DNA from 2 places in the Luteimonas sp. e5 genome. Region 2 is predicted to be linked to the other one. Evidence: predicted binding sites of a transcription regulator. Region 2 holds the regulator's gene; the other holds the start of a gene.
What was found. Region 2 encodes HrcA, which represses chaperone genes, less so after heat shock. Its sites were predicted from a motif close to TTNGCACTCNNNNNNNNNGAGTGCNAA; they were not measured.

Region 1 (4,573 bases), on a different contig from region 2:
TCGCGTCCGGGGCAGGTGTTGAGGCAAACCAGCACGTCGTCCATGCGCATAGGGTACCGGGTTGCCGAAAGAAGCCGTTCAGGCGGGTGCGGTCGCCTCGCCCTCCAGCACCTGCATCACCGCTTCGCCATAGCGCTCCAGCTTGCGACTGCCGATGCCCCCAACCTCGCCCAGCTCCCGCAGCGAGCCGGGCGCACGGCTGGCGATGTCGCGCAGGGTGCGGTCATGGAAGATCACGTAAGGCGGCACGCCCTGCTCGCGCGCCAGCCGCGTGCGCAGCCCGCGCAAAGCCTCGAAACGTGCCTGCGCGGCGGGATCGTCCAGGCTTTCCGCCGGCCGGCGCGGGCCGGTGGCGACGCGCGTGCGCGCCACCTCCCGGCGCAGATGCAACGGCTGCCGCTGCTTGAGGATTTCCGCACTCTTCGCGGTCAGCCGCAGCGCACCGTGACCCTCGGCATCGACCGCCAGCCAGCCACCGGCCAGCAGCTGGCGGAACACGCTGCGCCAGGTGCGCATGTCGAGATCGGCGCCGATGCCGTAGGTGGACAGACGCTCATGCCCGAGCTGACGGATGCGCGCGTTGTCGCTGCCGCGCAGGATGTCGATCAGGTGCCCCGCGCCGAAGCGCTGGCCGCTGCGGTACACGCAGGACAATGCCTTCTGCGCGGCCACGCTCGCATCCCAGCTCTGCGGCGGCTGCAGGCAGTTGTCGCAGTTGCCGCAGGGCTCGGCCAGGGTTTCGCCGAAGTTCGCCAGCAGCACCTGGCGCCGGCAGCGCAGGGTTTCGCACAGGCCGAGCAGAGCATCGAGCTTGGCATGCTCCAGCCGCTTGCGCGCCGCTTCGGAATCGGACTGCTCGATCATCTGCCGCAGCAGCACCAGATCGCCCAGGCCCCAGCACATCCATGCCTCCGCCGGCTCGCCGTCGCGCCCGGCGCGGCCGGTCTCCTGGTAGTAGCCTTCGATCGACTTGGGCAGGTCGAGGTGGGCGACGAAGCGCACGTCCGGCTTGTCGATGCCCATGCCGAAGGCGATCGTCGCCACCATCACGATGCCGTCCTCGCGCAGGAAGCGGCGCTGGTGCGCGGCGCGGTCGTGGCTGTCCATGCCGGCGTGGTAGGGCAGCGCGCGGATGCCGTTGTCGCACAGGAAATGCGCGTAGTCCTCCACCTTGCGCCGCGACATCACGTAGACGATGCCGGCCTCGCCGCGGTGGCCGGCGAGGAAATCCAGCAGCTGCCGCCGCGCATTGTCCTTCTGCTGCATGTGGTAGCGGATGTTGGGCCGGTCGAAGCTGCTGATGAAACGCTTCGCATCGCCCAGCTGCAGGCGCTCGACGATTTCCTCGCGCGTGGGCGCATCCGCAGTCGCGGTCAGCGCGATGCGTGGCACCCCGGGCCAGCGCTCGTGCAGCACGGTGAGCTGGCGGTATTCGGGACGGAAATCATGGCCCCATTGCGACACGCAATGTGCCTCGTCGATGGCGAACAGGGCGATCCGGCTGCGCTCGAGCAGCGCCAGGAAACGTGGCGTCAGCAAGCGTTCCGGTGCCACGTAGAGCAGGTCGAGCGCGCCATCGACAAGCTGGCGCTCCACCTCCAGTGCCGCCTCGGCATCGAGCGAGGAATTGAGGAAAGCGGCCGCCACGCCGGCCTGCTTCAGTGCCTCGACCTGATCCTGCATCAGCGCGATCAGCGGCGAGACCACGATCGCCGTGCCCTCGCGCAACAGCGCCGGGATCTGGTAACACAACGACTTGCCGCCACCGGTCGGCATCAGCACCAGCGCATCGCCGCCGCCGGCGACGTGCTCGACGATTTCGGCCTGCGGGCCACGGAACGCGGCATGGCCGAACACCCGCTGCAGCAGGTCGAGGGCGGGGGAGTCGGGGTGCTCGCTCATCCGCCACAGGATAGCGGGCCGGTTTTCCGCTGCCGCCCTTGAAAGCCGCCAAGGCCGCCCCATCTCCAAGGCATCCCGGCCGGGATCGCGCCTGTCCGGCGCCTTGGCACTCCGAGGCGCAGACTGCTAAAATGGTCGGGTTTTTCCAATCCAATCAATCACTTGAGAGATTCGAGAATGAACATCAAGCCGCTCCATGACCGCATCGTGGTCAAGCCGATCGAAGCCGAGGAAATGTCCGCCGGTGGCATCGTGATCCCGGACAACGCCAAGGAAAAGCCGACCAAGGGCGAAGTCGTCGCCGTGGGCACCGGCAAGGTGCTGGACAACGGCCAGACCCGTGCCATGACCGTCAAGGTCGGCGACAAGGTGATCTACGGCCAGTATTCGGGCAGCGCCTACAAGCAGGACGGCGTCGAATACAAGATCGTGCGCGAAGACGACATTCTCGCCGTCCTCGCCTGATTTCCTCCCCCGAATTTCGTCATTTGAAGGACTGAACACATGGCTGCCAAAGATATCCGTTTCGGCGAAGACGCCCGTTCGCGCATGGTGCGCGGCGTCAACACCCTCGCCAATGCCGTCAAGGCCACCCTCGGCCCGAAAGGCCGCAACGTCGTGCTGCACAAGAGCTTCGGCGCGCCGACCATCACCAAGGACGGCGTGAGCGTGGCCAAGGAAATCGAACTCGCCGACGCGTTCGAGAACATGGGCGCGCAGATGGTCAAGGAAGTCGCTTCCAAGACCTCCGACAACGCCGGTGACGGCACCACCACCGCCACCGTGCTGGCGCAGGCGATGATCCGCGAGGGCATGAAGGGCGTGGCCGCCGGCATGAACCCGATGGACCTCAAGCGCGGCATGGACGCGGCGGTGAAGGCCGCGGTGGACGAGCTGAAGAAGATGTCCAAGCCCACCGCCGACGACAAGGCCATCGCCCAGGTCGGCACCATCTCGGCCAACTCCGACGAGTCGATCGGCAACATCATCGCCGACGCGATGCAGAAGGTCGGCAAGGAAGGCGTGATCACGGTCGAGGAAGGCAACAGCCTGGACAACGAGCTGGACGTGGTCGAAGGCATGCAGTTCGACCGTGGCTACCTGAGCCCGTACTTCGTCAACAACCAGCAGTCGATGTCGGCCGAGCTGGATGATCCGTTCATCCTGCTGCACGACAAGAAGATCTCCAACGTGCGCGACCTGCTGCCGGTGCTCGAGGGCGTGGCCAAGGCCGGCAAGCCGCTGCTGATCGTGGCCGAGGAAGTCGAGGGCGAAGCCCTGGCGACGCTGGTGGTCAACACCATCCGCGGCATCGTCAAGGTGTGCGCGGTCAAGGCCCCGGGTTTCGGCGATCGTCGCAAGGCGATGCTGGAAGACATGGCGATCCTGACCGGCGGTACCGTGATCTCCGAGGAAGTCGGCCTGTCGCTGGAGAAGGCCACCATCAATGACCTCGGCCGCGCCAAGAAGGTGCAGGTCTCGAAGGAGAACACCACCATCATCGACGGTGCCGGCAACACCGAGGACATCGAAGCGCGCATCAAGCAGATCAAGGCGCAGATCGAGGAAACCTCCTCCGACTACGACCGCGAGAAGCTGCAGGAGCGCGTGGCCAAGCTGGCCGGCGGCGTGGCGGTGATCAAGGTCGGTGCCGCGACCGAAGTCGAGATGAAGGAAAAGAAGGCCCGCGTCGAAGACGCCCTGCACGCCACCCGCGCCGCGGTGGAAGAGGGCATCGTCCCGGGTGGCGGTGTCGCCCTGATCCGCGCGCTGGCCGCCATCGCCGAGCTCAAGGGCAGCAACGAGGACCAGAACCACGGCATCGAGATCGCCCGCCGTGCGATGGAAGCCCCGCTGCGCGAGATCGTCGCCAACGCCGGTGAAGAGCCGAGCGTGATCGTGGCCAAGGTCAAGGACGGCAAGGGCGACTATGGCTACAACGCCGCCAATGGCGAGTTCGTGGACATGGTCGAAGCCGGCATCCTGGACCCGACCAAGGTCACCCGCACCGCGCTGCAGAACGCGGCCTCCATCGCCGGCCTGATGATCACCACCGAAGCCATGGTGGCCGAACTGCCGAAGAAGGATGAGCCGGCCATGCCGGGCGCCGGTGGCATGGGTGGCATGGGCGGCATGGATTTCTAAAACGTTCCATTCCATCCGCCATGGCGGTGGACTGCAACGTTTCCGCCGCCAGACATTGGCAAATCGCAACAGAAAGCCCCCGCCGCAAGGCGGGGGTTTTGTTTGCACAGTCGGCCAGTCTCAGCTTGCGAGACGGCTGCCCGTTAGAGTGCTTCGCGCACGGGCGCTGTCGGTTGGGCGCGACATGGATGTGACGGGGTGACGACGCCAACGCGTCGCGGACAGGGGGCGTCTGCTTGACGACAGCGCCCGTGCAGCGATATCCAGCGGGAGGCGTCTGTCGTGGTCAATTCAACTTTGCGCATCGCCCGTGCGGGCGAAGCACTTTGTTTCATCCGTCAGTCGGCGATGCCGGACGGGCATCGTCGCGCGTTGATCGCCGCGGGCGAACGGGCGGCAGTTAGGGCCGGCACTTGGCAGCGGCTCGCCATCGCCCAAGCCGAGGTGCAAGCATGAGCAACACTCCTGTCACCAAGCGCCCGCCCATTTCCATCCATGTCGAAGGCCACGCCAGCAATGATCTGAT
Region 2 (4,573 bases):
CGCTTGTCGAAGTCCTCGCCACCGAGGAAGGTGTCGCCGTTGGTGGCCAGCACTTCGAACTGCTTTTCGCCATCGACGTCGGCGATCTCGATGATCGACACGTCGAAGGTGCCGCCGCCGAGGTCGTACACCGCGATCTTGCGATCACCGCCGTCCTTGTCCAGGCCATAGGCCAGCGCGGCCGCGGTCGGCTCGTTGATGATGCGCTTGACGTCGAGGCCGGCGATGCGGCCGGCGTCCTTGGTCGCCTGGCGCTGCGAATCGTTGAAGTAGGCCGGCACGGTGATCACCGCCTCGGTGACCTTCTCGCCGAGGAAGTCCTCGGCGGTCTTCTTCATCTTCTCCAACACCTTGGCGCTGACTTCCTGCGGCGCCAGCTTGCGCCCCTCGCTGGTTTCCACCCAGGCATCGCCATTGTCATGGCCGATGATCGCGTAGGGCACCAGTTCGAGGTCCTTCTTCACTTCCGCATCGGTGAACTTGCGCCCGATCAGGCGCTTGACCGCGAAGAAGGTGTTCTTGGGATTGGTCACCGCCTGGCGCTTGGCCGGCGCGCCGACCAGCACCTCGCCGTCGCGGGTCCAGGCGACGACCGAAGGCGTGGTGCGGTCGCCTTCGGCGTTTTCGATGACGCGGGCCTTGCCGCCGTCCATCACCGCGACGCAGGAGTTGGTGGTACCGAGGTCGATGCCGATGATCTTGGCCATGAGTGGATTGCCTCTTTGGGTAATGTGGCGGCGTTGCCGCGATGAGTGCTATCTGGGGTTTGCTGGCGACGTTTCAAGGGCCGCCGGACTGCGCGGGTGCGGTCAGGGGGCGACCATCACCATCGCCGGGCGCAACAGGCGCTCGTTGAGCGCGTAGCCCTTCTGGAACAGCTGCGCGACCGCGCCCGAAGGCACGCCTTCGACCGCCATCTGGCTGACCGCGTTGTGCTTTTCCGGGTCGAACGCCGCACCCGGCTCGGGCGCGATTTCGGCCAGGCCATGCTTGCCGGTCACCGCGTGCAGTTGCTTGAGGGTCAGTTCCAGGCCGGCGCGCAGCGGGTCGTCCGCGGCGGCACTGGCAAGGCCGGCTTCGAGCGCGTCGAACACCGGGATCATGTCGGCGAGCAGGCGTTCGTTGGCGAAGCGCCGCGCCTGCTCGATTTCACGCTCCAGGCGCTTGCGCCGGTTCTCCAGATCCGCGCGATCAAGCAGCGATTGCGCCTGCAGCTGTTCCAGTTCGGCCTTGAGCAGCTCGATCTGCTCGGCCTGCGGATCCTGTGGCGCTTCGGCCTGCGGGTCGAATTCGGGTTCGGTGGTCATCGGGACGTCCATGAAGGGGCGATCAACCCGGACGTGAGGTCGCCGGGTTGCGCTTTCAAGGCATGCCCGGCTCAGCGCCCGCCGATCGCCTCGCCGAGCACGTCGGCGGTGGCCTGCACCACCGGAATCACCCGCTCGTAGGCCATCCGCGTCGGCCCGATCACGCCGAGCACGCCGAGCACCTCGCCGTCGCGGCCATACGGCGCGGCGACCAGTGCGGTCTGCTCCAGCGGCGCCAACCCGGTTTCCTCGCCGATGAAAATGCGCACGCCGGGTGCATGCAGGGTGCGTTCGAGCAGCTGCAGGATGTCGCGCTTGCGGGCGAACGCCTCGAACAGCTCGCGCAGACGGTCGACATCGCTGATCGCCTGCGCGCCCATCAGGCGGGTCTGTCCGGCCAGCAGCAAGTCCTCCTCCTCGCCGTCGGGCGCCAGCAGCGCCTGTTCGGCCAGCGCCACCGCCTGTGTCAACAGCGTCTGCATGCGGTCGCGCGCGGATTTCAGTTCGGCCAGCAGCTGCCGGTGGATGTGCTGCAGCGGCTGCCCGGCGAAATGCGCATTGAGGTAGTTGGCCACCTCCTCCAGCGTGGCCGGCGCATAGGCCTGGCCCAGCTCCAGCACGCGGTTCTGCACGCTGCCGTCATGCAGCACCAGGATCGCCAGCACGCGATGCTCGTCGAGGGTGACGAAATCGATGTAACGGAACGCAAGCGAGGTGGTGCGTGGCGCGGCCACCACACCGACGAAACGGCTCATCGCCGAGAGCAGCTGCGATGCGCTGCCGAGCAGCTGGCGGGTGTCGCCGGGCGCGGCCAGCTCGCTGCGCAGGCGCTCGAGCTCGGCCGCCTGCAGCGGATGGCATTGCAGCAGGCTGTCGACGAACACGCGATAGCCGCGGGTGGTCGGCACGCGGCCGGCGGACGTATGCGGCGAGGCGAGCAGCCCCTGCTCTTCCAGATCGGCGAGGATGTTGCGGATGGTTGCCGGGCTGACCTGCAGCCCGGCGTGCTTGGCCAGGGTCTGCGAACCGACCGGCGCGCCATCGGCGATGTGGCGCGAAATCAGGGTGCGCAGCAGCTGGCGGGCGCGCGGGTCGAGACTCTCGTTCATGACGTCTATATGGGACCATTCGCCGTCGCGTGCAAGCGTCGCGGGGATTGCGACGGACGCTGTTTAGAATCTCACCATGCTGACCCGCCTGACAATCGCCGATTTCGCCGTGGTGCGCGCCGCGGAACTGCAGTTCGACGCCGGCATGACGGTGATTTCCGGCGAAACCGGGGCCGGCAAGTCGTTGCTGGTCGATGCGCTGGGCTTCCTCTGCGGCCAGCGCGCCGATGCCGGCATGGTGCGCCACGGCGCCGAGCGTGCCGAACTGGTGGCCGAATTCGACTTGCGCGATGCGCCCACCGCCACCGCCTGGCTGCGCGACGCGGAAATGGACGAGGACGGCGAATGCCGGCTGCGCCGCGTGCTGCGCGCCGACGGTGGTTCGCGGGCATGGATCAATGGCCGCGCCGCCAGTGCCTCGCAACTGGCCGAACTGGGTGCACGGCTGGTGGAAATCCACGGCCAGCATGCGCAGCAGGCGCTGCTGACGCGGCCCGCGCAGCTGGCACTGGTGGATGCCCATGGCGGCCACGGTGCACTGCTGGAAGAAGTCGCCGGCCTCGCCGCACGCTGGCGCGAGCGGCGCCGGCAGCGCGAGGAGTGCGCGGCGCAGGGCGATCCCGCGCAGCGCCTCGAATTCCTGCGTCACGCGCTGGACGAACTGCAGGCCGAGGCCCTCGATGCCGCCAGCCTGGAGGCGCTGGACGCCGACCATCGGCGTCATGCGCATGGCGCGGAACTGGCGGCGGCCAACAGCGCGGCGCTGGCGTTGCTCGACGAAGCGGATGAAGCCAATGCCATCGGCCTGCTGCATCGTGCGCGGGAGACGCTGGCCGAAGTGTCCGCGCACGAACCGCGTCTGGCTGAAATCGAACAGATGCTGGAATCGGCCGCGATCGCGCTGGATGAGGGCGTCGCCGCGCTGGGCCGCCTTGGCGACGCACTCGACCTTGACCCCGCCCGCTTCGAGGAGCTCGACCAGCGCCTGCAACGCCTGCATGCGCTGGCGCGCAAGCATCGGGTCGGCATCGGTGAACTGGAGGCGGTGCGCGAGCGCATCAGCGAGGAGCTGGCCACGCTCGACGACGCGCAGGGCCGCATCGAGCGCCTCGATCGCGAGATCGCCACGCTTGCCGCCGATTGGGACAAGGCCGCCGCCCGGCTGCGCAAAGCACGCCAGCAGGCGGCGCTGGCATTGGCGGCGGACACGCTGGCCTCGATACGCGAGCTGGGCATGGGCGAAGCCGAATTCGTCATCGAACTCGAGCCCCTGCCCGATCCCGAGCCGAACGCGCTGGGCAGCGAGCGCGCCGAATTCCTGATCGCCGCCAACCCCGGGCAGCCGCCGCGCCCGTTGCGCAAGGTCGCCTCGGGCGGCGAGCTTTCGCGCATCTCGCTGGCGATCGAAGTCGCCGCGCTGGGCGTGGACACGGTGCCGACGATGGTGTTCGACGAGGTGGATTCGGGCATCAGCGGCAGCGTCGCCGACGTGGTCGGTCGCAAGCTGCGCGCCTTGGGCGCGCGCTGCCAGGTGATGTGCGTCACCCACCTGCCGCAGGTCGCGGCGCAGGGGCATGCCCATTGGCGCGTGAGCAAGGCGAGCAGCGAAGGCGTGACCATGAGCCAGGTCGAACGGCTGGATGCCACAGGTCGCGTCGAGGACATCGCCCGCCTGCTCGGCGGTGCACGGGTGGATGATGCCGCGCGGGCCGCCGCGCGCAGCCTGCTCGATGCGGTGGAAGTGGACTGAGCGGACCGATCAGGTCTTGCGGCGCACGTACAGCACCAGCGAGTGATCCTCGATCACGTAGCCGTGCCTGGCGGCGATTTCCTTTTGCAGCCGCTCGATCTCGGGGCTTTCGAACTCGATGATCTTGCCGTTGTCCAGATCCACCATGTGGTCATGGTGGTCGCCGCGGTCGAGTTCGTACACCGCCTGGCCGCCCTCGAAGTTGTGCTTGAGCACCAGCCCCGCCGCCTCGAACTGGGTCAGCACCCGGTACACCGTGGCCAGGGCGATTTCCTCGCGCTCGTCCAGCAACTTGCGGTAGATGTCCTCGGCAGTCATGTGCCGCGGCTTGGCCTGTTCCAGCAAGGCGAAGATGCGCACCCGCGGATGGGTCACCTTGAGGCCGGCATTGCGCAGTTCTTCGTTTT

Region 1: a site for HrcA is predicted at 2,006-2,032, ahead of groES (co-chaperone GroES). Genes of this name have one in related genera too.

The regions. Positions count from the first base shown of each region.
Region 1 is NZ_JBSTRX010000003.1:234,743-239,315, reverse strand. It holds gene cutA (divalent-cation tolerance protein CutA) at 1-50, opposite strand, end outside; gene recQ (DNA helicase RecQ) at 79-1,902, opposite strand; gene groES (co-chaperone GroES) at 2,080-2,367, shown strand; gene groL (chaperonin GroEL) at 2,407-4,047, shown strand; gene ACW11F_RS10175 (hypothetical protein) at 4,500-4,573, shown strand, end outside.
Region 2 is NZ_JBSTRX010000001.1:592,888-597,460, reverse strand. It holds gene dnaK (molecular chaperone DnaK) at 1-707, opposite strand, end outside; gene grpE (nucleotide exchange factor GrpE) at 810-1,307, opposite strand; gene hrcA (heat-inducible transcriptional repressor HrcA) at 1,379-2,416, opposite strand; gene recN (DNA repair protein RecN) at 2,493-4,166, shown strand; gene fur (ferric iron uptake transcriptional regulator) at 4,176-4,573, opposite strand, start outside.